2 regions of the Paenibacillus sp. XP01 genome follow, and region 1 is predicted to be linked to the other one. Evidence: riboswitches for the same ligand, from Rfam matches in the RefSeq annotation. Region 1 holds a riboswitch; the other holds the start of a gene.

What was found. Region 1 has a riboswitch for S-adenosylmethionine ahead of metA (homoserine O-acetyltransferase MetA). Riboswitches for the same ligand answer to the same signal wherever they lie in the genome.
Region 2: linked by a shared signal. The riboswitch ahead of SNR34_RS26000 (methionine ABC transporter ATP-binding protein) and the one ahead of metA (homoserine O-acetyltransferase MetA) in region 1 are both predicted to bind S-adenosylmethionine.

The regions. Positions count from the first base shown of each region.
Region 1 is NZ_CP139481.1:1,903,774-1,916,171, reverse strand. Features, by position in the region: gene SNR34_RS08905 (cation:proton antiporter) at 1-146, shown strand, start outside; gene SNR34_RS08900 (YitT family protein) at 253-1,158, shown strand; gene SNR34_RS08895 (zinc-binding alcohol dehydrogenase family protein) at 1,514-2,527, opposite strand; gene SNR34_RS08890 (aldo/keto reductase) at 2,524-3,489, opposite strand; gene mqnC (cyclic dehypoxanthinyl futalosine synthase) at 3,729-4,868, opposite strand; gene SNR34_RS08880 (YybH family protein) at 5,210-5,599, opposite strand; gene SNR34_RS08875 (aminotransferase class I/II-fold pyridoxal phosphate-dependent enzyme) at 5,605-6,783, opposite strand; gene SNR34_RS08870 (PLP-dependent transferase) at 6,776-7,963, opposite strand; gene metA (homoserine O-acetyltransferase MetA) at 7,988-8,905, opposite strand; SAM riboswitch class I at 9,162-9,292, opposite strand; gene corA (magnesium/cobalt transporter CorA) at 9,742-10,677, shown strand; gene SNR34_RS08855 (HRDC domain-containing protein) at 10,787-11,788, opposite strand; gene SNR34_RS08850 (ROK family protein) at 12,017-12,398, opposite strand, start outside.
Region 2 is NZ_CP139481.1:5,788,362-5,800,759, reverse strand. Features, by position in the region: gene SNR34_RS26040 (metal ABC transporter permease) at 1-401, shown strand, start outside; gene SNR34_RS26035 (Cof-type HAD-IIB family hydrolase) at 612-1,361, shown strand; gene SNR34_RS26030 (DUF456 domain-containing protein) at 1,416-1,856, shown strand; gene SNR34_RS26025 (putative polysaccharide biosynthesis protein) at 1,916-3,544, shown strand; gene SNR34_RS26020 (DUF2515 family protein) at 3,806-5,092, opposite strand; gene SNR34_RS26015 (thioredoxin family protein) at 5,217-5,561, shown strand; gene SNR34_RS26010 (COX15/CtaA family protein) at 5,839-6,762, shown strand; gene SNR34_RS26005 (Cthe_2314 family HEPN domain-containing protein) at 6,945-7,679, shown strand; SAM riboswitch class I at 7,761-7,900, shown strand; gene SNR34_RS26000 (methionine ABC transporter ATP-binding protein) at 8,129-9,157, shown strand; gene SNR34_RS25995 (methionine ABC transporter permease) at 9,157-9,816, shown strand; gene SNR34_RS25990 (MetQ/NlpA family ABC transporter substrate-binding protein) at 9,854-10,690, shown strand; gene SNR34_RS25985 (DUF2167 domain-containing protein) at 10,781-11,791, opposite strand; gene SNR34_RS25980 (SDR family oxidoreductase) at 12,135-12,398, shown strand, end outside.

The DNA.
Region 1 (12,398 bases):
CACTGTACGTTCTGATTCTGGCTATACTCGGGCCGTTGTTGACCAAAGAATCCAAGCACGTCTTCCGATTGCTGGACAAAATATTCAAGTTCAAGAACCCTCGTAAAAAGAAAGAAGAAACCAAGGTGCTTCAGGAAGAAGGCTGATGCCTTCTGACCCAGGCAATCCCTTGAAACCAATCGCGGCTCATTCGCCGTTCTTTCTGTAACCCACCCGGGGAGAAGGGCTCGCAGCCGCAAAGGAGGATGACGCATGAAAGCACCTCTGATCTCGGCTAATCCGGCGCAATCGCCCGCCAAGACCCGAACGAAGCCTACGCATCGTCTGCTTAACCTGCTTTTGGTGGTCGTTGGCGGCATTCTGGCCTCCGTGGGCCTTGAATTGTTCTTACATCCGAACAAAATCATTATCGGCGGAATCACGGGCCTGTCCTCGCTATTCGCTCACTGGACAGAGATGCGAATCGGTTTGTTCCTGTTTTTGTTTAATGTACCTTTTATTTTTCTGTCCTATCGGATCGTTCAAAAAAAGTTCGTATTGGTCAGCGTTCTCGGGCTGGTTGTCTTTTCGATCGGCGCCCTCGTGCTTTATCCAATGCCGCCACTGGTAGAGCATCCTCTGGCTGCAGCCATCTTCGGCGGTCTGTGCCTTGGACTAGGCATCGGACTTGTAGTAAGGTATGGCGGAACGCTGGATACGCTGGAAATCGGTGATCCGTCCTCCCGTCCGCCGGAACGCCTGTTTAGCGGGAAGCGGATGCTGGTTGAAAAAATAATTATGCTGATCAACTTGTTGATTCTGACGGCAGCCGGTGTTGTATTCGGCTGGGATCAAGCGATGTATTCCGTGATTGCCTACCTGATTGCGTACGAGATGGTGTATATTGCTTTTCGGGGATTTACGTCGAAGCGCAAGTTGTATATATTGACCTCCAAAAGCGATCAGGTGCAGGCCGCGCTGCGCAAACGACTGCGTCGTGAACCTGGAATACCGTTTGCAGCTGCAGACATAACGCAACCCGCTAACGCGGATGGCTGGATTCAGCAAATTCCCGGCACGCTCTATTATGAAATCCACGTTCTGGAAATGATCTGGCTCAAATCGGTCGTACGGCATATCGATCCGCATGCCGGCATCGTTACCCACCCTGAAAAATAACCAGGGGATTCAAATAAAAACTCTCTCTGATCTGTGTGTGGCATGCTTCCGCACCAGATCAGAGAGAGTTTTTTGTTGTTATAGAAATTGCATTAATCATTCACACTAGGCCACTACGAGTGCAGTACCATCTTCCGATCGCTGTTATCCCCAGATTATTTTGAATCTCCTTTTCTAAGGAGTAATCCGGTGATAAGCCTCTGCTTCCGATGCAGCTTTCTTTCAGAAAGCTTTTAAGCGAACGCTTCGCTTCTTCAGATTGGTTCTGCCTCTTCGTTAACGTGTGTATATTTTTTGCCGTTTATATATTTATTTTGCAGCACACGTCCGCCAAATTCCCGGTCGGCACATTTATTTACAGTTCAACAACGGCTTTTACGGCCTGCGTTTCAGGGAGCAGCAGCCGATTCATGAAATCAGGCAATTCCTCGAAGCGTGCCCTGTGGGTAATGAAGCCGTCCATATTCAACGTTTTCCCGCGCAATACAGCCATCACACGTTCAAAGTCCTCACGCGTGGCGTTGCGGCTTCCCAGCACTTCCATCTCGCGTTTGTGAAATTCGGGATCATGCAAAACAATGTCCGCCTTCACCAAACCGACATAAATCAATTGCCCACCATGAGCAACATAACGAATCGCTTCATTCATCGATTGCACGTTTCCGGTGGCGTCAAAAACGGAGGTTGCAAAATCCCCTGAGGTTAAATCGGCAATCCGGCCTGCTGCGTCGTCCGCTGCAATAACAAGTTCATCCGCCCCGGCCCAGGTCCGGCCGAGTTCCAGCCTGTTCGCATTTCGGTCGACAGCAATGACCCTCGCTCCTGCCTGCTTCGCAAATGCCATAACGCCCAGACCGATCGGTCCGGCTCCGATGACCACGACCTGATCTCCAGGTTGTATGGCCGACCTTCTGACGGCATGCGCGCCAATGCTGAGTGGTTCGATCATGGCCGTTTCGTCCAGGGTCAGGCCGTTTGCCTTGACCAGGTGTGACACGGGAACGGCAATTTGCTCGCGCATTCCGCCATCCACATGCACGCCCATCACCTGCATGGAAACACAACAGTTGGTTTTTCCTCTTCGGCACGCGATGCATTGACCGCAGTGAAGATAAGGAATGATGCTAACCTGATCTCCCGGCTGCAAACCGGCTTCATTGTTTCCGATTTGATCAATTACGCCTGCCAATTCATGCCCCAAAATACGCGGGTAAGTAAAAAAAGGCTGATTTCCTTTATACGCATGAAGATCGGTGCCGCAAATGCCTATTCTGCGAATCGATACCAGCGCTTCTTGATCACCCATGACAGGCTCGTCCACATGCCGAAGGGCCAGACGGTTAATCTCTTCGCATACGATCGCTCTCATTTCGGTTCCCCCTTGGCTGTCTGCTGCCTTTTTTCGTTATATTCGGGCCGTCCGCTCGTCCAGGTGACATTATGGATCGGAGCCAAAATGCGGAGCACCTCGTTCAGCAATTCCTCATCCATAGGCTCCTCGATCCAGGCCACGTTGTTGCGAATGTTCCGCTCATTTGCACTGCTCACCAGCGTGGTCGGAATTCTTTCGTGGGCTGTGGCAAACTGCACGGCCAGCTTGGCGATATCGCTCCCCTGTTCCGTGCAGAAGCGGGCTGCGTCCAGACATGCCTGCTTCACCTCGTCATCCGCAGGATGCCAAGCAGGCGTTCCTCTCGTGCTTAACAATCCCATCGAAAGAGGAGAGGCGTTGACCAGGCCCACGCCTTCTTTGTCCAGAAGCGGCAGCAAGGACAATAAAGAATTGTCGTTCAGCGCATAATGGCAATAGGAGATGATGGCATCCGCCTCAACCCGAGCCAGCATGTATTCGAACAGCTGCAGGGGCAAGCCGCAAATGCCCGCATATCGGATAATGCCTTGTTCTTTCAGCTGCAACAGCGTCGGAAACGCTTCCTCAATGATGATGTCGGCCGGAACGAATTCGATATCATGCAGAAAAAGGATATCGATATAATCCGTATGGAGCCGCGCCAAACTTTCCTGCACGCTGTCCAATATGCGTTGGCGGGAGAAATCAAATGCGTTTTCACCGTAACGTCCTGCTTTGGTAGAGAGCGTATACGAACTGCGCGGGAGCGACTTAAGCGCCTCGCCGAGCACCGTTTCCGCTTTGGTCAACCCATAATAAGGGGAAACATCGATATAATTCATTCCTGCGTCCACCGCCGCATGCACGGTCCGTATGCCTTCGCTGCGATCAATATCCCGAAATACCGAACCCAGGGAGGATGCACCAAAACTGAGCACGGGCACCTTCAGGCCTGTATTGCCCAACACTCTTTGTTTCATAAGGAAGCCCACTCCTTTCATGATGATATATACTTCTTCCGTTCTGAATGCCCTTTCATTTTATCAGCTTAAAATGATTATAAAATAGCGTTCAACGTGCAATATGTACTCTTTTTTGATCTTTTTCTGAGCTTTATTCGATTATATTTTTTGTAGGTACATGATCATCCTGAAAAAACCCGCCCCTTCTCTTGAAGAGAAAAAGGCGGGCCGGAAGATATTATAATGACGTTTACATCCTAGTTTTGCATCACGAAATCATGCTCTACCGCATTCTGTTCTTCGTCGAACATGCGCAGGATTTCATATTTGGTATTACGCTGTGCCGGAATATAGCCGGATTCGCGAATCAGCTGCAAAATGGAGCCAATGTTGACCTTATATGTCGCACCTGCGGCAGAAACGACGTTTTCTTCAATCATCGTGCTGCCGAAATCGTTACATCCGAATTCCAGCGATTTTTTGCCGATTTCCGGTCCCATCGTTACCCAGGAAGACTGGATATTTTTGATGTTGTCGAGCACGAGGCGGCTGATCGCGACCGTTTTCAAGTACTCTTCCGGCGTTTGGCGTTCCAGCTTCAGATTTGTATTATCCGGCTGGAAGGTCCATGGAATAAAGGCCAGAAAACCTTCGGAATCATAGTTGTTCGCGATGCATTCATCCTGTGCTTCGCGGACGCGCATCAAGTGCAGCGCACGCTCTTCCATCGTTTCGCCCAACCCGATCACCATCGTTGCGGTTGTGTTCATGCCGATGCGGTGAGCCGTCTGCATGACGTCCATCCAATCCCGCCAGGAACCTTTCAGGCGGCTGATTTTGCGGCGAGTCCGATCATCGAGGATTTCCGCTCCGCCGCCAGGCAAGGAATCGAGTCCGGCAGCATGAATTTCCCGCATAACCTCTTCCAATGTCAGGCCGTCCGACACTTCGACCATTTTGCGGATTTCAGCCGGCGAGAAGGAGTGCATCGTAATTTCAGGGAAACGCTCCTTGATCGCTTTGAGCAAATTGGTGTAATAGCTGAATGGCAGATTGGGGTTGGTGCCGCCCTGCATCAAAATTTCGGTGCCGTTAACGTCAACGGTTTCCTGAATTTTCTGGAAAATCACCTCATCCGGAAGCACATAGCCTTCATCCGAACCCGGCCGGCGATAGAAAGCACAAAAACGGCAGTAGACGTCGCACACGTTGGTGTAGTTGACGTTACGCCCAATGACGAAAGTTCTGTAAGGCTCGGGATGCATGCGTTTCATGATAACATTGGCAGCAGCCCCGATTTTGTCGATCTCGTTCGATTCAAACAGCTGAATCGTGTCTTCCAGGTCCAAACGTTCGCCCCGAAGGGCTTTATCTAGGATACGGTCTACCGTACTCATTGTGAAAAGCCTCCCTCATGAAGAGAAATATGATCACGATCCGTCCCGACTTGTTCAATGGCATTTTGCAGCAGGCCAACCTGCATATCGATCATTGGATGCAATTGCAAAATGCGTTTCATATATAGGCAAGTTCTGGTGGCAACATCGCAGTTCGTTAATGCTCTATCTATCGTAACACAGGTTACATGTGAAAAAAAGCACCTTATGAATAAGGTGCTTTAAAAATAAGTAAAAATATGAATATTCAAAAGACGCGATAATGGCAGCGATGCTTGAGCCCTGAAATTGCCTGAAACAGTTGGAATACTTCCCAAAGAGCATCCTATTCCCGGGTTACGTTAACCCGGAATGCTGCTTAAATGTTCGTGGATCAGTTTCCAGCCTAGCTCCGTATCTTTAATGAAGACATTGGTTGCCCGTCCACTGCCCTTGACCAATTTCCCCTGCAAATATCCTTCATATTTATATTGGTAAACGCAGGTCGCCGTATTCCCGTCAACGGCAATCCATTGGACATCTGCTGCAGAGTAGACCTCTTCCTTGATCATATCCCAGGCATGTTCAAAATAAGCCTGGATCTCTTCTGGCGATGTACACGTTTTATCCGAGAACCAATAAACCGCATTGGGATGCAGCAGCTGTCTAACATTTTGGAAATCATGCGTATTCGTTGCTTCGATATAACGTTCCAATGCTTGGATATAATCCTCTGCCTCGATAGATCCCAATAAAATTACCCCCGTAATGCCTGATCCAGATCTGCAATCAGGTCGTCGATATCCTCAAGCCCGACGGAGAACCGGAGCAATCCGTCCGTAATGCCGCGATCACGCCGTACTTCGGCAGGCATGGCGGCATGCGACATCATCGCAGGATAGGACAGGATGCTTTCGACCGCTCCGAGACTCACGGCAACAATTGGAAGTTTCACGCGGTTCAATACGGCTTTGGCACGCTCACCGGACCCTACATCAAAGGATACAACGGCTCCATATCCGCTCGATTGACGCTCATGCACTTCGCGGCCGGGATGCTCCTGCAGCCCTGGATAGAAGACAGCCTCGATGTCACTGCGTCCGCTGAGCCATGCGGCCAGTTTGGCCGTGCTCTGTTCGCTGTGCGCCATGCGTGCGCCCAGCGTTTTCATCCCACGCATGAGCAGCCACGATTCCTGTACGCCAAGCACGGTGCCCAGACCGTTTTGCAGCTGCTTCAACTGGCGTCCCAGCGACTCCGTACGCGCAACGGCAAGACCTGCCAGCACGTCACTGTGTCCTCCCAGAAACTTGGTCGCACTGTGCACCACGATATCAACGCCAAGCTCGATCGGACGCTGGTAATAAGGTGTCATAAACGTGTTGTCCAAAATGCTGATCAGGTTATTTTCCTGAGCCCATGAAGCTACCGCGCCGATGTCGGTAATTTTCAGCGTCGGGTTGGACGGTGTTTCAATATATACTGCTTTGGTGTTTGGCTTGATTGCCGCCTTCACCTCGCCGAGATTCGTCATGTCCACGAATGTCGTCTCAATGTTCATCCGGTTCAAAATGGACGTCAGCAGGCGGTAAGTGCCGCCGTATACGTCTTCCGTCACGATGACATGGTCCCCGGCAGAAAACATCATAAACACGCTGGAGATCGCCGCCATGCCCGATGAATAGGCAAAGCCTCGTACGCCGCCTTCCAGCAGGGCAATATAATCTTCCAGCGCCTGGCGTGTCGGGTTGCCCGAACGGGAGTAGTCATGCTGCGGCGGATTGTGAATATCGAAATGATGGAACGTCGAAGCCTGATATATCGGCACGCTGGAAGCGCCGGTGGCCTTGTCCACCTCATCGCCGAAATGAAGCAATTTGGTATCGAATTTCAGCCGGCTTGCCTGTTCGTTCCCGTTATGGTTCTGCTCACTCATGGCTTTCCCCTCCTTCAACTTCGCGCTGCGCTGCCTCAAGCGCACCGCCCAGGTCGGCAATCAGGTCATCCACATGCTCGATGCCAACGGAGAAGCGAAGCAAACGGTCATCCACGCCTACGGCGTCGCGGATTTCAAGCGGGATGTCGGCATGTGTCTGCACGGTAGGATACGTCATCAACGATTCGACCCCGCCCAGGCTTTCGGCAAAAGCGATCAGCTTGATATGGCGCAGGACCGGCTCTACATAACGGGCATCCTTCACCTTGAAGGAGAAAATCCCGGTGTTACCGCTGGACTGTTTGTTTTGCAGCTCATGGCCTGGATGATCCGACAGACCGGGATGGAACACTTCGGCCACTGCAGGATGCTCCAGCAAATACTTCGCAATCGTCAACGCGTTGTGCTCATGGCGTTCCATGCGGAGAGCCAGCGTTTTCATCCCTCTCATCAACTGGTAAGAATCGCTCGGGGACAACACGGCACCGATGGAGTTATGCAGGAATGCCATTTCGGCAGACAATTGCTCGCCTTTCGTTACGATCAGACCGGCAAGCACGTCATTGTGACCGCCCAAATATTTGGTCGCGCTGTGGATGACGATGTCGGCTCCAAGCTCAATCGGACGTTGGAAGAACGGCGTCAAGAGCGTATTATCGACGATGGTCAACAGACCATGGCTTTTCGCCCAAGCACTAACGGCCTCTATATCTGTGATCATCATCAGCGGGTTTGTCGGTGTTTCAATGAATACCGCCTTTGTATTCGGTTTGCGCACTTCTTCAAGCGCCGCGAGGTCATTGGTATCTACATAGCTGGCTGTTACGCCGAAACGGGATAAAATCCGTTCCAGCAGGCGATAGGTTCCGCCATACAGATCCAGCGACACGATTAGATGATCCCCCTGTCCGAACAGGGAGAAGATCGTTTGCAGGGCAGCCATGCCCGAACTACACGCAAACCCGGCATCGCCGGATTCCAATGCAGCTGCTGCTTCCTCCAACACTTTGCGGGTCGGATTGGTCGTGCGGATATAATCGAACCCGGTGCTCTGCCCCAGCTTTGGATGGCGGAACGCCGTTGATTGATAGATCGGAAAATTCACCGCGCCCGTGACCGGTTCATTGACGGACCCGATTTGGGCCAGTCGACTTTCAATTTTCAGCTTGTTGTCTTCCATTGCTGCATCCTCCTGTTATCACAATTAAATTTGCGGACCAATATCGTAAGGGGTTTCCTGATACACATAGTAATTGAGCCAATTAGAGAATAATAAGTTTGCATGCGCCCGCCAGGTTGCCGGAGGAACACGGGAAGGGTCGTCATTCGGGAAGTAATATTTCGGCGGATCGATGTTCAATCCTTTGGCCACATCACGATCATATTCCCATTTCAGCGAAAGAGGATCGTATTCGGCATGGCCTGTCACGAAAATTTGCTTGCCGTCCTTGGTGGCTACCAGGAACACGCCTGCCTCCTCCGACTCGGACAAAATTTCGAGATTGTCGTTTTTCAAAATATCTTCGCGCCGTACTTCCGTATGGCGGGAATGCGGGATGTTGAACACTTCGTCAAATCCGCGCAGGAGCGGAACATGGGATTTGTTCACCGTGTGCGGGAAAACGCCGAAGCATTTTTCGGCCAGCGGAATTTTCGGCACGTCAAAATGATGATACAAACCCGCCTGCGAAGCCCAACATATATGCATGGTCGACGTAACGTTGGTTTTGGTCCATTCGAAAATCTCCTGGATTTCCTTCCAATAGTTCACGTCTTCGAAATCCATCTGTTCCACTGGGGCGCCGGTAATGATCATGCCGTCGAAACGGCGATGCTCAATCTCGTCAAACGTTTTGTAGAACAGGTTGAGATATTCCTGAGACGTGTTTTTGGAGGTATGGGATTTCGGATGCACCAACACGATGTCCACCTGAATCGGCGTATTCCCCACAAGGCGGAGCAATTGGGTTTCCGTTGTTTCTTTGGTCGGCATCAGGTTTAAAATAGCAATGCGCAATGGGCGAATATCCTGCTTGTAAGCAGACGATTCATCCATTACGAAAATGTTCTCTCCCGCAAGCACTTCCTTTGCGGGCAAGGCATCTGGTATTTTGATCGGCATGGTGTGTAACTCCTCCTTAAGCATAGATAGATGCAGGCTTAGCTGCCAAGAGCTGGTCTCCGAGCGCAGACGCAATGTCCACATGCAGCCCTTGTCGTCTACGGGACAGCCTTAAATTGCTTAGCGAAAATCAGTGCTGAGAAGTCGGTGCATATACCAGAACAATCGGATGCCCAAAGCCCAGTCATTCCGATAATTATAACAAAGACCTTCCTCGGACTCCGAGAAAGGTCATATGTAAAACGGATATGCGCCTCTCTCATCTCTCAGTAACAACAGTGCCTCAATGTATGTGCACTTAGTCGCTGCAAGAATTAGCACCGTGCGGTTATGCCGCCGGTTGCCGGGTTTCATCGGGCCAGTCCCTCCACCTACTCTTGATAAGATTTCGCCGTATTCAATTGTTGATAGCATGTTTAACGTATACTTTAAAACAATAACGCCTACTCGTCAAGCATATGTTTGCAGGTCTGTTTTTATGAAGCGGAACCGTTTGTTCCCTACATTCATAGACTGCTGTGTGGCGCCAAAATCGACACATTTTTACGCTTGAAAGCACCATGTACGAGCGGTATACTAGACAAGTGTTGCATACCCTTATGTGAGAGGTGACATATTCAATGGATGGCGACCCGAGGCCTGATTGGCAGACGAGTTCCAGCAAACTGCATAGTGAATTGACATCAGCATGCCGGCAGCGGGACGTTTATTCCGTTTGGATACCAAGTCATCCCGTCTGATCTCCAGACCCCGCTGCCGACCGGCTGATCTGTTCCTTTGCGCCCTAATTCAAGAGTGATCCGCCATAGTGGCGGGTGCAGAAGGAGTGGATAACGATGAAAATCCGGTTGGTAAACAACGGTGTATTTATCCCGGTGGACGATATTGAACAAACGCTGACGCCACCAGCAGAGGGATTCTACTGGATCGATGCAGACGTTGACGATTTGGCGGTGCTCCAGCCCCTGTTCATGATCCATGACCTGGCGGTGGAGGACTGCCTCAGCGAGGACGAACAGCGTCCAAAAATCGAAATTTACGAAAATCATTATTTTATCGTCATTAACAGCATTCGATTCGATGATGAGGAAATCTTCTTGCGGGCTGTCAACCTGTTTTTGGGCAGACATTTCATTATAAGCGTGACCAAACAAAAGGTCAGCGAGCTGCGTACACTGAAGCCCATCTTATGGGAACAGGAAGCCAACACGCCGGACCGTTTCTTGTACTTGTTGATCGACTTGATCGTCGACAATTACTTCACGGTGGGCGATCGGATCGAGGCCCGCATCGAGAAGCTCGAGGAAGACATTCTGATGCACACCAAAAAATCCCACCTGAACGAAATCATCGGGCTTCGCAGTGAGATTTTATGGTTGAAAAAAGTACTGGGACCTCAGAAAGAGGTCATCAATACGCTGAACAAAAAAGATTTGCGTCTCATCGATGATCAGCTGCAAAAATATTTCAGCGACATCTACGAGAACGCCGTTAAAATATCGGAGACATTCGAAACGTACCGGGATCTGATGGGCAACTTGCGCGAAGCCTATCAATCCAGCATCGCCAACCGCGCGAATGAGATCATGCGTGTTTTTACCGCCATCACGACGGTATTTATGCCGCTGACGGTCATTACCGGAATTTACGGCATGAACTTCACGAACATGCCTGAGCTCGATTGGAAATATGGTTATTTCGTCGTCATCGGCATCATGATTACTTTAGGTTTGAGCATGTTCTTTATTTTCCGCAAAAAAGACTGGATTTGAACAACCTATGCAACTGTCAAACGGTCGACGAGGCAGCCCTGGTTTCGGGTATGCCTCGTCTTTTTTTTGCCTCCGTCACAACACCCCTCCCGTTTCCGTTCTCCCGGTGTTATCCTGCATTTTTCGCGGTTTCTGCAGAGCGGCGAAAACGAATGCGAATCATGCGCAAACGCTCGTACACTTGCTCCAAATTCGTTCCGCTAGGTCTGTCCGGGCCATATACTTTCTGCATCACAGGTTTAAGAAACGAATCGCCAAGCACTTCATACGCATTCCACACTGCTTCCTGTTCTTCCTCGGGCATCACGGCCAGTTCGGCATCCAGCAAGGAATCCGTGTCGTATCCTTCGTCATCCAAAATTTCAAGCCATTCAATCAGTTCCCTGCGCGACAAACCGGACCGATTGACGATCTCTTCCAAAGTAAGTCCTTCTTTCATGCCTTCAAGCACCTGTTTGCGCGTCGTAAATTTTTCCAGTTCCTGCTTGTATTTATGCTCCTTCTGTTTGTACAGCCAACTCTCGTATTCTTCTTCCTTGAGCGCGGCATATACCCAATCGAGCGGAAAATCATGAGATCGCTGCATGCCATGCGTATGCTCGAGCCACTCTTGGCCGTATTCGGACGCTTTGCTCTCGCCCACGCCCGGGAGCTGCATCAACTCCTCCAACGTTTGAGGAACATATGCGCTAATCATGCGGAGCAAGCGATTCGTCGCGATGAAATACGGGGCTTTGCGGTCCGAAGCGGCTCGTTGCCTGCGCCAGGCGCAAAGATCCTCGTACAACACCTCATTGCTGTGCAATTCGCTGTAACATTGCAGACGCTGTCCGCCATAACCGCGATCTTTCAACTCGTCGCCGTCATGAAACAAGCCTTGCAGCAGCGGTCGATATCCTTCACCCATGCGCGTAGCCAACTGATGGCGGTAAACATGCAGCAATTCGTCCCATGAATCCCCCTCGTACCAGACCATATCCTCGCGATCTCCTGCTTCATAACGGCTCCACACCAACTGCCAGCTTCCCTCTTCTTCACCGATCCACAACTGGGCAGGCTGCTCTTCCTGCTCGAACATTCTGGTTAATCTGTTCATGAAAATAATTTCCATCTTGGACTCCTCCTTATGTTATAGCAGAGCACAGCCAACCAGACACCATGCCAGGCCATCATGCTGATGGGCAGCACAAAAAGCACCCCTCCTGCAATGTAATGCAAGAGAGGTGCTTCCTCATCAACCGTGCTATGCTGTTGTTCATATCATACCATATTGGAAAAATTCGTCAACCGTTTCGAAGGTAAAAAGAGGCATTATTTCTATATTGCAAATAGAACAAACCTATTTTTCCAATGCTAATTTCGCAAGCGCAAGCGAACCGCACAAGCCCGCGTTATCGCCCAGTCCAGGCGGAACGATATACTGATCGATTTCGGATTGAATCATAGGATGCTGGACGTATCCAGCCAGAAGCTCCTGCAGTTTGCCCTGAATCATCGGGAAGAGGTGCTCTTGCTTCATGACCCCGCCACCCATAACGATCTTTTGCGGGGAGAGGATCAGCACAAAGTTCATCAATGCCTGTGCCAGATAATGGGCTTCGAGCTCCCACGCCTTATGGTCCGGCGACAGTTCATAAGCCGGTTGCTCCCAACGTTTGTTGATCGCCGGACCTGCTGCCAACCCTTCCAGGCAATCGCCGTGATAAGGGCAGAAGCCTTCA
Region 2 (12,398 bases), 3.0 Mb from region 1:
TGTTCTACAAACAGTTCAAGCTGTGCGCGTTCGATCCGGCCCTTGCCGCCGCCTGCGGCATTCCGGTAGCCCTGTTCCATTACGTACTCATGGGACTTGTGTCCATGGCGTCGGTGGCCTCCTTTGACAGCGTCGGTTCCATTCTCGTCGTCGGTATGCTCATCGTGCCTGCAGCCACGGCTTATCTGCTGACAGACCGACTGGGTCGAATGATCGCGTACAGCGTCGTCATCGGGGCCGCTGCCTCCATCGGAGGATATGTGATGGCGTTCGTATGGGATGCTTCCATTGCCGGATGCATGGTGGCTGCCGCAGGCATATTGTTTGTGCTGGCTTTCCTGCTGTCGCCGAGGCACGGCATCGTTTTTCGCTATGCTCGCCGCAAGTCCGCAGCACAATAAGCGCATAAGGCCGCCTGCATTGCAGGCGGTCTTTTTTCATGAGCAATAAAGGATGCAGCTTCCTTTGTTGCAGGTTGATCATCTGTGGTAAAATGTCGTTAGCCATGACGTCCGAAGCGCCCGCGCATTTGCGGCAGCCGGACGGTCTTTTTGTGAGATCCGATTTCGCATCATAAAAACATCAGAGAGAGAACCAAGGAGGAGTACAACATGGGAGAACCGAAATACAAATTGCTTGCGCTCGACATGGACGGAACGCTGCTGAACGACAACCATGAAATTTCACAAGAAACAGCCAAATGGATCCAGATTGCCATCCGCCGCGGCGTACACGTCTGCCTGTCCACGGGAAGAGCCGTCTTTCACGCTATGCCTTATGCCGTGCAGCTCGGATTGGAAACCCCGATGATCACGGTAAACGGCAGCGAAGTATGGAAAGCGCCGCATGACCTGCATATTCGCCATCTGATGGACCCTGTGCTGATTCGCAAGATGTGGGAGATCGGAGAGAAGTACAATACTTGGTATTGGGCATACTCCGTGGAAGAGCTTTTCAACCGCGACCGCTGGACCCAGGATATCGAAGGAACCCAGTGGCTGAAATTCGGGTTTAACACCGAGGTCGACGAGATTCGCCATCAAATTATGATGGAACTGCAGCAGCTGGGCGGTTTGCAGATGACCAACTCCTCGCCCGTCAATATTGAAGTCAACCCGGCCGGCATTACAAAGGCAAGCGGCGTGGCCGAAGTATGCAAACTGCTTGGACTCGACATGTCCCAGGCCGTAGCGGTGGGCGACAGCTTGAACGATCTGGCCGTGATCGAAGCGGCAGGGCTCGGCGTAGCGATGGGCAACGCCCAGGATCAGGTGAAGGAAGCGGCGGATCTGATCGTCGCGAGCAACAATGAGGATGGCATCGTTGAGGTCATTCGCGATCATATTTTGAAGGGGGAATAAACCTTGCTCGCAACCGTTGGCTGGATTTTGATCGTGCTTCTGTTCGCGGTGGGAATGGCAGGAACGGTCTACCCCGTTCTTCCGGGAGCTATCGCCATTTTGTTCGCGTTTCTGGTCTATGGCTGGTTCTTCAGCTTTGATCCGTTCGGGGTATGGTTCTGGATCTTCCAGATTCTGATCGTCGTGGTGCTGTTCGTCGCGGATTACGTGGTCAGTGCCTGGGGGGTCAAAAAGTTCGGGGGCTCCAAGCTATCCACCACGCTCAGCACAATCGGCGTCATTATCGGCCCGTTTGTGATTCCGGCATTTGGTCTGGTGCTCGGTCCGTTTATCGGAGCGTTTCTGGGTGAGCTGATCGGCGGATCTTCGCCTTCCAAGGCGACCAAGGTCGGCTTCGGCTCGGTCGTTGGCCTGTTCACCAGTACGGTGATGAAAATCATTTTGCAGATCGTTATGATTGTTCTGTTCATTATTTGGGTGGCGAGATTCGCATAGACGTTCGGGCTTGGTGATCCAGGCGGGTGCGGCCCATGTGGGGAAAGAAGGGAAACAGGTTGTCTAAGAAAGAAAGCTTTATCAAAGGAACGCTCATCCTGGCGGCCGCGGCGCTCGTTGCAAGGGTGCTTGGATTGGCTCAGCGCGTGCCGCTGGATCACATTCTCGGCGATATCGGGAATGCATCGTTCACGATTTCCAATACGGTTTATTTAATGCTGTTAACGGTGGCGACGGCGGGCATACCGAGTACACTGAGCAAAATGGTATCTGAACGTTACGCCTTGGGCCGCGGCGGAGAGGCCCGGCAGATTTACCGGGCGGCGCTGATCTTTGCGGCCGCAGCCGGTGTCATCATGTCGACCCTGCTGTGGTTTGCGGCGCCATTCTACGCGACGCACATCTCCAAGGTGCCGGGATCGGTCAGCGCCATCCGCGCGCTGGCCCCTGCATTGCTGCTCTTCCCGGCCATCGCGATGATGCGCGGTTACTTCCAGGGCCGTGGCAATATGACGGCCGGAGGCATATCCCAAATTGTGGAGCAGTTCGCCCGCGTGGGTACCGCGATACTGGTGGCCTTTGTGCTGCTGCAATGGAATTACGATGACCAGACGGTGGCCGCCGGGGCATCGTTCGGGGGCGTATTCGGCAGCATCGGGGCGTTTGCGGTGATGCTGTACTTCACCATCAAGCAGCGGCGCGTGGACAGCGCCGCAGCACTCATCGAGGAGCGTTCAGAAAAGCTGCCGCTGGGCGGAATCTATGGGGACATATTCAAATTGTCGATTCCGATCGTGCTCTCTTCCTTGGCGGTTCCAGCCATCAACTTCATTGACACTTCTCTTGTCGTTCCGCTGCTGAGCGGAAGGATCGGTCTGGAAGAAGCGACGGCCGTTCTGGCGGTGCTTGGTATGAAAGCCCAGAGCATTGCCGGAATTCCTCCGATTTTGGCCATTGCGCTCAGCACGTCGCTGGTGCCGGTCATTTCGGCGGCATTTGCCCGCAAGGATGAAGTTCATCTGCAAAGCCAGATCACGCTGGCCCTGCGCATTTCGATTCTGACAGGCCTGCCGATCGTCATTGCGCTGAGCGCAGCAGCGCATTCGATCAACGGTTTGCTGTTCAGCGATCTGGGCGGCACGTCGATCATTGCGGTATTGACGATCGGGACCATTTTCCAGATCACGATGATGACGACGAATGCCATTCTGCTGGGCGTAGGAAAGCCGCGCATTACGATGATCAGCGTGGCGGCAGGCATTATCGTCAAGTTTGTGGCGAGTTTGATTTTGGCCCCGCTGATGGGGATTTACGGCATCATTATGGCCACGGCACTCTGTTTCCTGGTCATTACGTACCTCAATCTCAGGGTGCTGCGCAAAATCGTTTCCTTCTCCATCATGGGCAACCGTTGGACAGGCCTTGCCGTTACCGTCTTGGTCGCAGCGGCGGTAGGATTCGGCGCGAACTGGGCGGGCAATCAGGTATTCGGTGCTTTCCTGCCGGCGAGAATTTCCTTCCTGCTGACGTGTATGGTAGTAGGCGTTCTGGTCGTTGCGGTTTACCTGCTGCTGCTGGTCGTGATGAATGTGCTACGCAAGGACGAACTGGGCAGCTATCCGCGAATTTTGCAAAAAGTATTGCGTCCGTTGATGCGGTTCCAGCGGGGACAGGCACAACGTGGGTAAGCAAGGGAGAATCGTTGATTGGAACGCGAATGGGCGTTCTCAGATAAAAATAAAAGAAGGTCCTGTCCGCTCTAGAGCTGGCAGGACCTTTTTTCAATATTTGTGATGAAACGTTGGGCTATATAGGCCGAATTGGAAATTTGCTCAAAAACGCAAGGGTCAGAAAGAATCTGGAAAGCGGAGCTAAAAGCTTTCTGTAAGAAAGCTCCATCGAAAGCATACGCTTCGCGTTGATCACTGGATTCTCCAGGATCATCCAACCTAGTGCAGGACTGTCCGGGCATCGTGGGCCAGCGCGGTTTTCAGGATGCCGAATCGATGCTCGTGACTGATCTCGAAGATCCAAGGACGCTTGGGCGTGCTGATGTGAGAGAGGCAGTCGGCGTTCTGCAGCCAATCGTATCTCGGAAGGGGTTCATAAGGCGTCTCATGCCAGACGTCAAGCAGTTTCGGGCTGTACAAGCGCTGTCCTTCCGGAAGCCACTCTTCGTCCATCAGCTCAGCGCTGAATGGTTGGGAGGTGCTATTCCCCGATTCATGCTGAACTGCGGTGAACAGTCCTGGCCAATATTCGGCGCGAGAGCCTTGATGGGGCACGGCTCGTGCAAATTTCAATACCCCGTCCAGCACCTGGTCCATGCCAAATAGCATGGCATACAGGCTTTTGCCAAATGCAATGCGTTCATCCAGCTTGTCGAACCGCTCCAGTACTCGCCCAGCGATGCCCAAGCCCTTTCCGAGAGGAAATACGATCTGGTTCAGCCCTGCCAGGTCGTGCAATCGGAAGGAGGGGCTGGAGATTACGTTTTTGTGGAAATACGGGTGCTGCACGACCCGGCCTTCAATATAGTTTTGCTCATTAATAATTAATGCCGTGCTGAGCAGCGAGCTGCACTTCTCCAGCCAGAAGCGCTCCCAGAAAGGCGTCATGAACGCCGATACGTGAAAATGGGACAATAAATGAAAGCAGCTTCGTCCAAGGCGGCGGCTATGCTGATATAACAACAGTTGCGGATAAGCGTCCTGGAAAATAAGAGCATTGCACCGCTCCAGCAAACGGTACGTCTGCTGCCGGGAGGTTTCGTCTTGCAAATTGCGCATGAGTCCGCTTTGCAGGTCGGTCATGTGGTAGCCGCCATTTCGGGACACCATATGGGCAAGCAGCGCCCAGTGCAATTCGGGGCATTCCTCGTAGCAGGCGAGATAAGCGGCGGTTCGCGTAATGTTGCTCCGGTTGTGTTCCCGGGTTTGACGGGAGACGTCTTCGAGAATGATGCAATCCTCCTCGCATAGGGGAGCGTTTCTGGCAAGGCGGGCTGCGGCATGGTCTGTCCCGGTTTTGCCAGGCAGCAAACGCCGAATCTCGGAACGCAGCGCTGCCGCGGTATCCTCGTTCCAATCGAGGTCACGCGCAGGGTGCCTGAGCCGTGCGGAGGCATGCCACGCGGCCTGTTTGCCGCGCCATGCTTCGCGGGCCGCTTCCGGAAGGGAGCGCATGAACTGAAGCATGGCTCCGAACGGGGCAGAATCGGTGCCAAGGAACATCATGGCGTACTATCCTTTCTACTGATGGTTATCTTAAGTATGTGCCGAAGAGTTGACTTCCACTCGTCAACATGCTTATGTGTATAAAGAAGAGACATGCTGCTAAAAAAGAAAGGAAGATGCTGTGATGCAACAAATAACGTCCAAACCGGAATTCGACGTAGCTATTCAGTCTTCGCGGCTTACCGTTGCCGTATTCAAGGCCGATTGGTGCGGGGATTGCAAATTCATTGACCCGTTCATGCCGGAAGTCGAGGAAAAATATGCAAACGAACTGACTCTGGTCGAGGTAGACGTGGATCAGGTCGGAACGGTAAGCGAAGAGCAGAACATTTTGGGCATTCCGAGCTTCGTCGCTTACACGGATGGCCGGGAACTCGTTCGTTTCGTGAACAAACTGCGCAAATCCAGAGAAGAGATCGAGCAGTTTTTGCAACGTGCGGTTGAAGTGTATAACACGATTCATAAATAAGCTTTTGGTCGAAAGCGCCATTCCCAACTGAGGGAGGCGCTTTTGTTTTGTCATTTTTAGGGAATGCTGAAAGAAGGCCGCTTGCACGTGATCCGCTTGTCCAAATCTCACCCAGACGTTAACATTTTGTCACAAACCGCGCCGTCAATGACTCTTTTATCCGTTATAATGGATTTAGTTGTGAAATAAATGTCAAAGTAACGAACCTCATGAAGGGAGTCATTCCTTCGCAATTTAAAAATTTAACTGCAGGTGAGAAAAATTGAAGCATTTAACCTTGTTTAAATGGTTGACCGTATTAACCTGTCTTGTCATGTTCATGGCCACGTTTGGTGGCGGCGTCGTTACGCGGACCGAGTCCGGACTCGGCTGTGGCGCCGAATGGCCTCTATGCAACGGCAAACTGGTTCCGGCCCATACCGTTGCCTCCTTGATCGAATTTTCCCACCGTGCCGTCAGTGCGTTGGCAGGGCTGTTGTCCATTGCCTCGTTCGTTGCGTTTTTACGGTTCGGCAAGTCCCGCCGAGATCTGCAATTGTTCTCATTGCTGACATTGTTATTTGTCATCATACAGGGGATCATGGGCGCATTCGCCGTCGTCTTTTCCCAGTCATCGGCGGTCATGGCGCTGCATTTCGGGTTTGCGCTGATCGCCTTTGCCAGCTCGCTTATGATGGCTTTGGGCATTCGCCAAGAGGCCAAGCATGGCGGACTGGAACGTTTGAACAAATATCCGCGAGTGAGCAAAAATTTCCGGAATCTCGTGTGGTTCTCCACCATTTACACGTACCTGGTTGTGTACACGGGGGCTTTTGTAAGCCATACGGATTCGGCTGGCGGCTGTTCTGGATTCCCTCTATGTAACGGGCAAATCGTTCCTGAACTGTCCGGCGGCGTTGCCGTAGCCTTCATCCACCGTTTAGCAGCGGTGTCGCTCGTCGTTGTGATTGCGATTCTGGGGCACTATGCATACCGCAAACATCCGGATAATAAGGAGCTTAGAACGCTGGGAGTGGTGTCGGTTGTGCTGGTGTTGCTGCAAGTGTTTATCGGTTTCCTGATGATGCTTACGATGAATCGTCCGGAAGTGTACATGTTTGTTGCCTTGTCGCACATGCTTGATATTGCCATCCTGTTCGGCATATTGACGTACATGAGTTTTCTGGTATACAAACTGCACAAACCGGTTAATCGGTTCTGATCTGCTTTCCCAAGTCCACCTGCCCTCGTGATGCATCGTCACGGATGCGGGTGGATTTTGTTTGATCCGCACCGGATTCGGGTACGCTATGGTGCAATAGCGCTGTGCGTTTACTCGGTCTCCGGTTGGGGTTATGCTTAAGTTGGGTGGTTGAGACAGATTGGACAAGAGGAGGCATGCTCATGCTGCGAACACTACTGGGTGAACCCCCGCGCCGGAATGAAGGCGTTCTGGAAGAAGCGATCGAAGCGATGGTGGAAACGCTGGAGCTCCTGCAGCGACAGTTGGACCTGAATCAGGACCCGACGCATGATTACCGCAAACTGTATGTTTGGACCCAAGGTTTGATATCCTCGCTGGATGAATTGGAGCAAAGCTGTTTTGCGGCTTCCCATTTTCGGAAAAAGGTGAAAGCCGGTTCTACGGAAGACATGACCGCTGCCGAAAAGGCGGAATATGCCCGCTACGTATATTTCTATAAGGACGGCTTCATTCGCTGTTTCGCCATTTTGGACAAAACCGGAACGGTCATCAACGAAATTTTCGACCTGAATACCTCAAAGGTCAAAGCCCACTTTTCCTACTTTACAGTACTCAGGCAGTTCGGCTATGCTAAAGTTCATGCCGATTTGGCCGAAGCGCTGATCCGGATCAAAGAAAAATACCGCGAACCGATGAGCCGATTGCGCAAGCGACGCAACATGGAGATTCATTACATGAACTGGGAGATGCAAGATGACCTGTGGCAGCTGCATCAAACGCTGCAGGGCAAAGTGCAGCTGGAGGATCTGGACCAGCATCTTCATGAGCTCAGGCAAGGAACGGACATGGTGTGCGAAACCATCAAGACGGCTTATGGCTACATTAATGCCTTGTGGCGTGAGCACGGCTTGAATCGCAAAAACAGCACCCATTAGGGTGTAATATTTACCTTTGACAAACCGGAATACTTGGATTATACTGAGTTCCTATATTCAATACTGATTAAAAATCATATATTCTTATCGAGAGCGGCGGAGGGACAGGCCCGATGAAGCCCGGCAACCGATTTATGGGGTGTGACACGATGTCATTCTTTATAGATGTTAGGTGCTAATTCCTACAAAATGGTGCAGAGCACGATTTTGGCAGATGAGAAGGCATAATCTTTCACGCAAAGAGCCCTTTTTTCTGCAGAGGGGCTCTTTTTTGGTTCGGGGAGAATGCAGATCGGAAGGATCTGCTTGCAATACAGGTTTATGATTACTCGCCAAACGATGATCGGTTTGCTCGGGAGATATGACTAAAGTCGTTTTTCTCGGCTCCGAAGGAGTTTTTCCAGCCTTTCGGGTAAAGATACATGTAATGGCGGGAAGGAGAAGCTATTTTGATTGAATTAAAGGCATTAACTAAAACATACGGCAAAGGCGCCAAAGCAACGACAGCGTTAGCCGAACTCGACCTGACCATTCAAAAAGGCGAGATTTTCGGCATTATCGGCCACTCCGGGGCGGGAAAAAGCACGTTGATTCGCTGCATGAACTTGCTGGAACGGCCGACGAGCGGCGAAGTGTGGGTCGACGGCGTCAATTTAACGGAGCTTGGGAAACAGGGGCTTCAGAAGCAACGCCGCAAAATCGGCATGATCTTTCAGCATTTCAACCTCCTGTCATCCGCGACGGTGTACGACAATGTGGCATTTCCGCTCAAGTTGGCCAATGCACCCAAGGCGGAGATCGACCGCAAGGTCAAAGAGATGCTTTCTCTGGTCGGGTTGGAAGACCACAGCGGCAAGTATCCTGCCCAACTCTCAGGCGGACAGAAGCAAAGGGTAGGCATTGCCCGCGCGCTGGCCAGCGATCCGGCGGTCCTGCTTTGCGATGAAGCGACCTCGGCGCTTGATCCGCAGACGACGGCCTCCATTTTGAAGCTGCTGCTGGACATTAACGAGAAGTACAATCTTACGATCGTACTGATTACGCATGAAATGCATGTCATCCAGAGCATATGCGATCGTGTGGCGGTCATTCACCAGGGAGGCATCGTGGAGCAAGGGCCGGTAACGGAAGTATTTCTCAAGCCGCAGCATGAGGTCACCCGCGATTTCATCCAGCGGGACGATGCCTCGGCGGAGCTGTTGGCAGTCAGCGCACCGGTCAAAGGTGACGCATTGGCTAACGGAGCTTCCCAACTGGTGAGAATCTCTTTTCTGGGAGAAAAGACATATGAAGCCATTCTGTCCAGAACGGTCCGCAAAACAGGCGTCGATTTTGCCATTTTGCAAGGCACGATTTCGACCATCAAACAAGTTCCTTACGGACAATTGACGGTAAGGTTTGAGGGCGAGCCTGCTTCCATCAGGCAGACGATGAACGAACTGGTTGAGCAGGGGCTTGATGTGGAGGTGCTACAATAATGGATTTTTCAAGCATTCGATGGGAAGAGATCAGCCAGGCTACCGTTGAAACGTTGCAGATTCTAGGGGCGTCCGGCCTGTTCACGGTTATTATCGGTTTGCCGCTTGGCGTTTTGCTGTTCATGACAGCACGCTCGGCTTCGTCGCAAGTCAAGATTTTATATACCATTCTCTCTATTATCGTTAACATTCTTCGGTCGGTTCCGTTCATTATTTTGATTGTTGCTCTTATTCCGTTCACCCGAGCTTTGGTTGGAACGGCAACCGGCGTGCTGGGCACCATTCCTCCGTTGGTTATTGCGGCTGCCCCGTATTTTGCGCGATTGGTGGAAACGACGCTGCGCGAAGTGGATCGCGGCGTCATTGAAGCCGCTCAGTCCATGGGTGCTTCTACAGGCCAAATCGTCCGTCGGGTATTGCTGCCCGAGGCACTGCCAGGTTTGCTGGCAGGCGTTACGATTACGATCGTGACCCTGGTATCGTACACGGCAATGGCGGGCATGGTTGGCGGCGGCGGGTTGGGTACGCTGGCGATCAACTACGGATACTACCGATATCAAACAGAAATTATGATCGTGGCCGTCATTTTGATGATTATTCTTGTGCAATTGCTGCAAATGGGCGGCGATCGTCTCGTCAAAAAGTTCACCCGGAAATAACACATAGATCAAATTTTAAGGAGAAGGGGTTTTACACATGAAAAAATGGTCCATCGCTTTGCTGAGCCTGATGATGATCGCGGTCCTTGCGGCATGCGGCAACAACAAGGATGCCGACAGCGGCGCAGATAACGCAGGAGGCGCTCCACGTACCGTCGAATTGAAAGTCGGAGCTTCGCCTACGCCGCATGCCGAAATTCTGGAAGCCATCAAACCCGAATTGGAGGCCGAAGGCATCCGTTTGCAAATCGTAACGTTCAACGATTACGTTCTGCCGAACCAACAGCTCGCCGACAAACAACTGGATGCGAACTTCTTCCAGCATCAGCCGTACCTGGATGAGGAGAACAAAGCACGCGGATTCAATCTTGTTTCCGTAACTCCGGTGCACGTTGAGCCGTTTGCGGGATACTCCAAAAAAATCAAATCGCTGGATGAGCTTCAGGACGGAGCGAAAGTAGCGATTCCGAATGATCCGTCCAACGGCGGACGTGCATTGCTGCTGCTGGCCAAAAAAGGCTTGATCACGTTGAAGGACAACAACAACATCTCGTCTACAGTGCAGGATATTACGGCTAATCCGAAAAACCTGGAATTCATCACGCTTGATGCGGCCATGATGCCTCGTCAACTGGATGAAGCCGATCTGGTCTTCATTAATGCCAACTATGCGTTGGAAGCCAACCTGAATCCGGAGAAGGATTCCCTGTTGATCGAAGATTTGCAAGGCAATCCGTATGCCAACATTTTGGTTGCGCGTGAAGATAACAAGGATGCAGATGCCATCAAAAAATTGGCAGCCGCACTGAACTCCGAAACCGTCAAAACATTCATCAAAGAACGTTACAAAGGCGCAGTGGAACCTGCATTCTAAATAGATGCGCCAATCAAACAAGCCGTTCATCGCTGTTCAAGCGACGTCGGCTTGTTTTTGTGCATGGTCATAGAGATGCATTGATGCAATTTATCTTTTTTCCAAATCCGGTTTGGAACGATCGTTCGGTGATGAATCATCCGGATTGGTAGACTGTTGTCCGGCCGCAACTTGTTGATAGGCTTCGTCAGCCGGCGTAAGTTCATCCTGTTGTCCATGTGCATCCGTTGGATTTTTTCTTCCCGTCAATTTGCGGCGAAGCCATCCGAATATACCGACGATGGCGGCCACGATGACGAACCATCCTTTTTTCAGCAATAGCAGCAATCCTAATTTCTTGGCTACGGCAACCCCGGCGCCCCCTAGAATCAGGCCGGTTAACCCCAGCTCGGAAGATTTGTCGACCGACTCGTCGAATTCCTCGTATTTCTCGCCAGCGTTAACATGAAGCTGCCCAAGCACGCTTTCCTCGAACTGCTTGCGATTTTGTTCGAAATGGGCGGTATCCGTAATGAGAATCACGCCGATATATCCTTCGCGTGTCAGTACGTTTACGTTATAGTTGACAATCGGTTGTTGCGCTGCGTCCTTCGCGCCAAGAGAGTAAATCAACTGATGTTTCGCACTCTCGTAAGCAGGCTCGATTTCCCAACCGGTGATGTAGAGCCGATTTTCCGGAGAAGACTTTTCGTTCTGCTCCTCGGTACCGCGTTTGTAGCTGTCGAGAAGCTCTTCGGCATCCAGATTGTCTTTGTCGCTATCATCGATATGTCCCGTGTCGTTGTATTCGAAAATGACATACCAGCTGGACTGCTCGCCTTCGCCGTATAGGCTTCCGATTTCAGTGCCGTTCGGAAATGATTCCGTATCTTCCATAAAACGCTTCGTATTGGTTGCGTCCAAATAAGTCAGGCCGGGTGCGATTTGGAGGGTGGCTTTGTCATCCAGCGATACGGTGGCAGGACCGTCAATCCATTCATAGTCATCTGCGGTGCTGTCGGCAGCACTTTCGGCAGACGCGGTGAGAGCGAGCGGAAATTGCAAAGCGGTCACCAGCATAAGGGCGACAAGGGAGGTCAACCATCTTTTGTTGTTTTTCATTTCGGATTCCTTTCGAGGGCCCCATGCCTGCGCAGGAAAGTGCTGATTCAAGCCTAGCATGAGCGTATGTATTATGTCTTTTTCTGTATAGAAAATAATGACTTATCGAAATTAACATATACCTCATACATTAATCAAGGGATAATTGGAAAATTGGGGTTATATTTCCTTCTAAAGTCCTACACGGTTTTATTTTGTGAATGGACAACATATGAGAATCGTCCCCGCTCCAATGATTTTTTGCAAATATATGCAAGAGCATTTGGAGATGGGGAAGTTGTGAGGGAACGTCAAATCTTTTATACTGAATGAGTGACTGTGTTCTTGGAAGAGGGGGATGGACGTGAAAGGTAAAGTGGCCCTCATAACGGGAAGTGCCAAAGGTCTTGGCAAAATGACGGCACTGCGCCTGGCGGAACAGGGATGCCACATTGCTCTGAATTATGTGCACAGCCAAAGCGAGGCCGAAAGCCTTCAATCCCAGATTATGTCCACAGGCGTGCGCTGTATCGCGGTGCAGGCCGATATTTCACAACCGACAGACATTACCAGGCTGATCGCACGTGTGCAAAATCAGCTGGGCGATATTGATATACTTATAAACAAT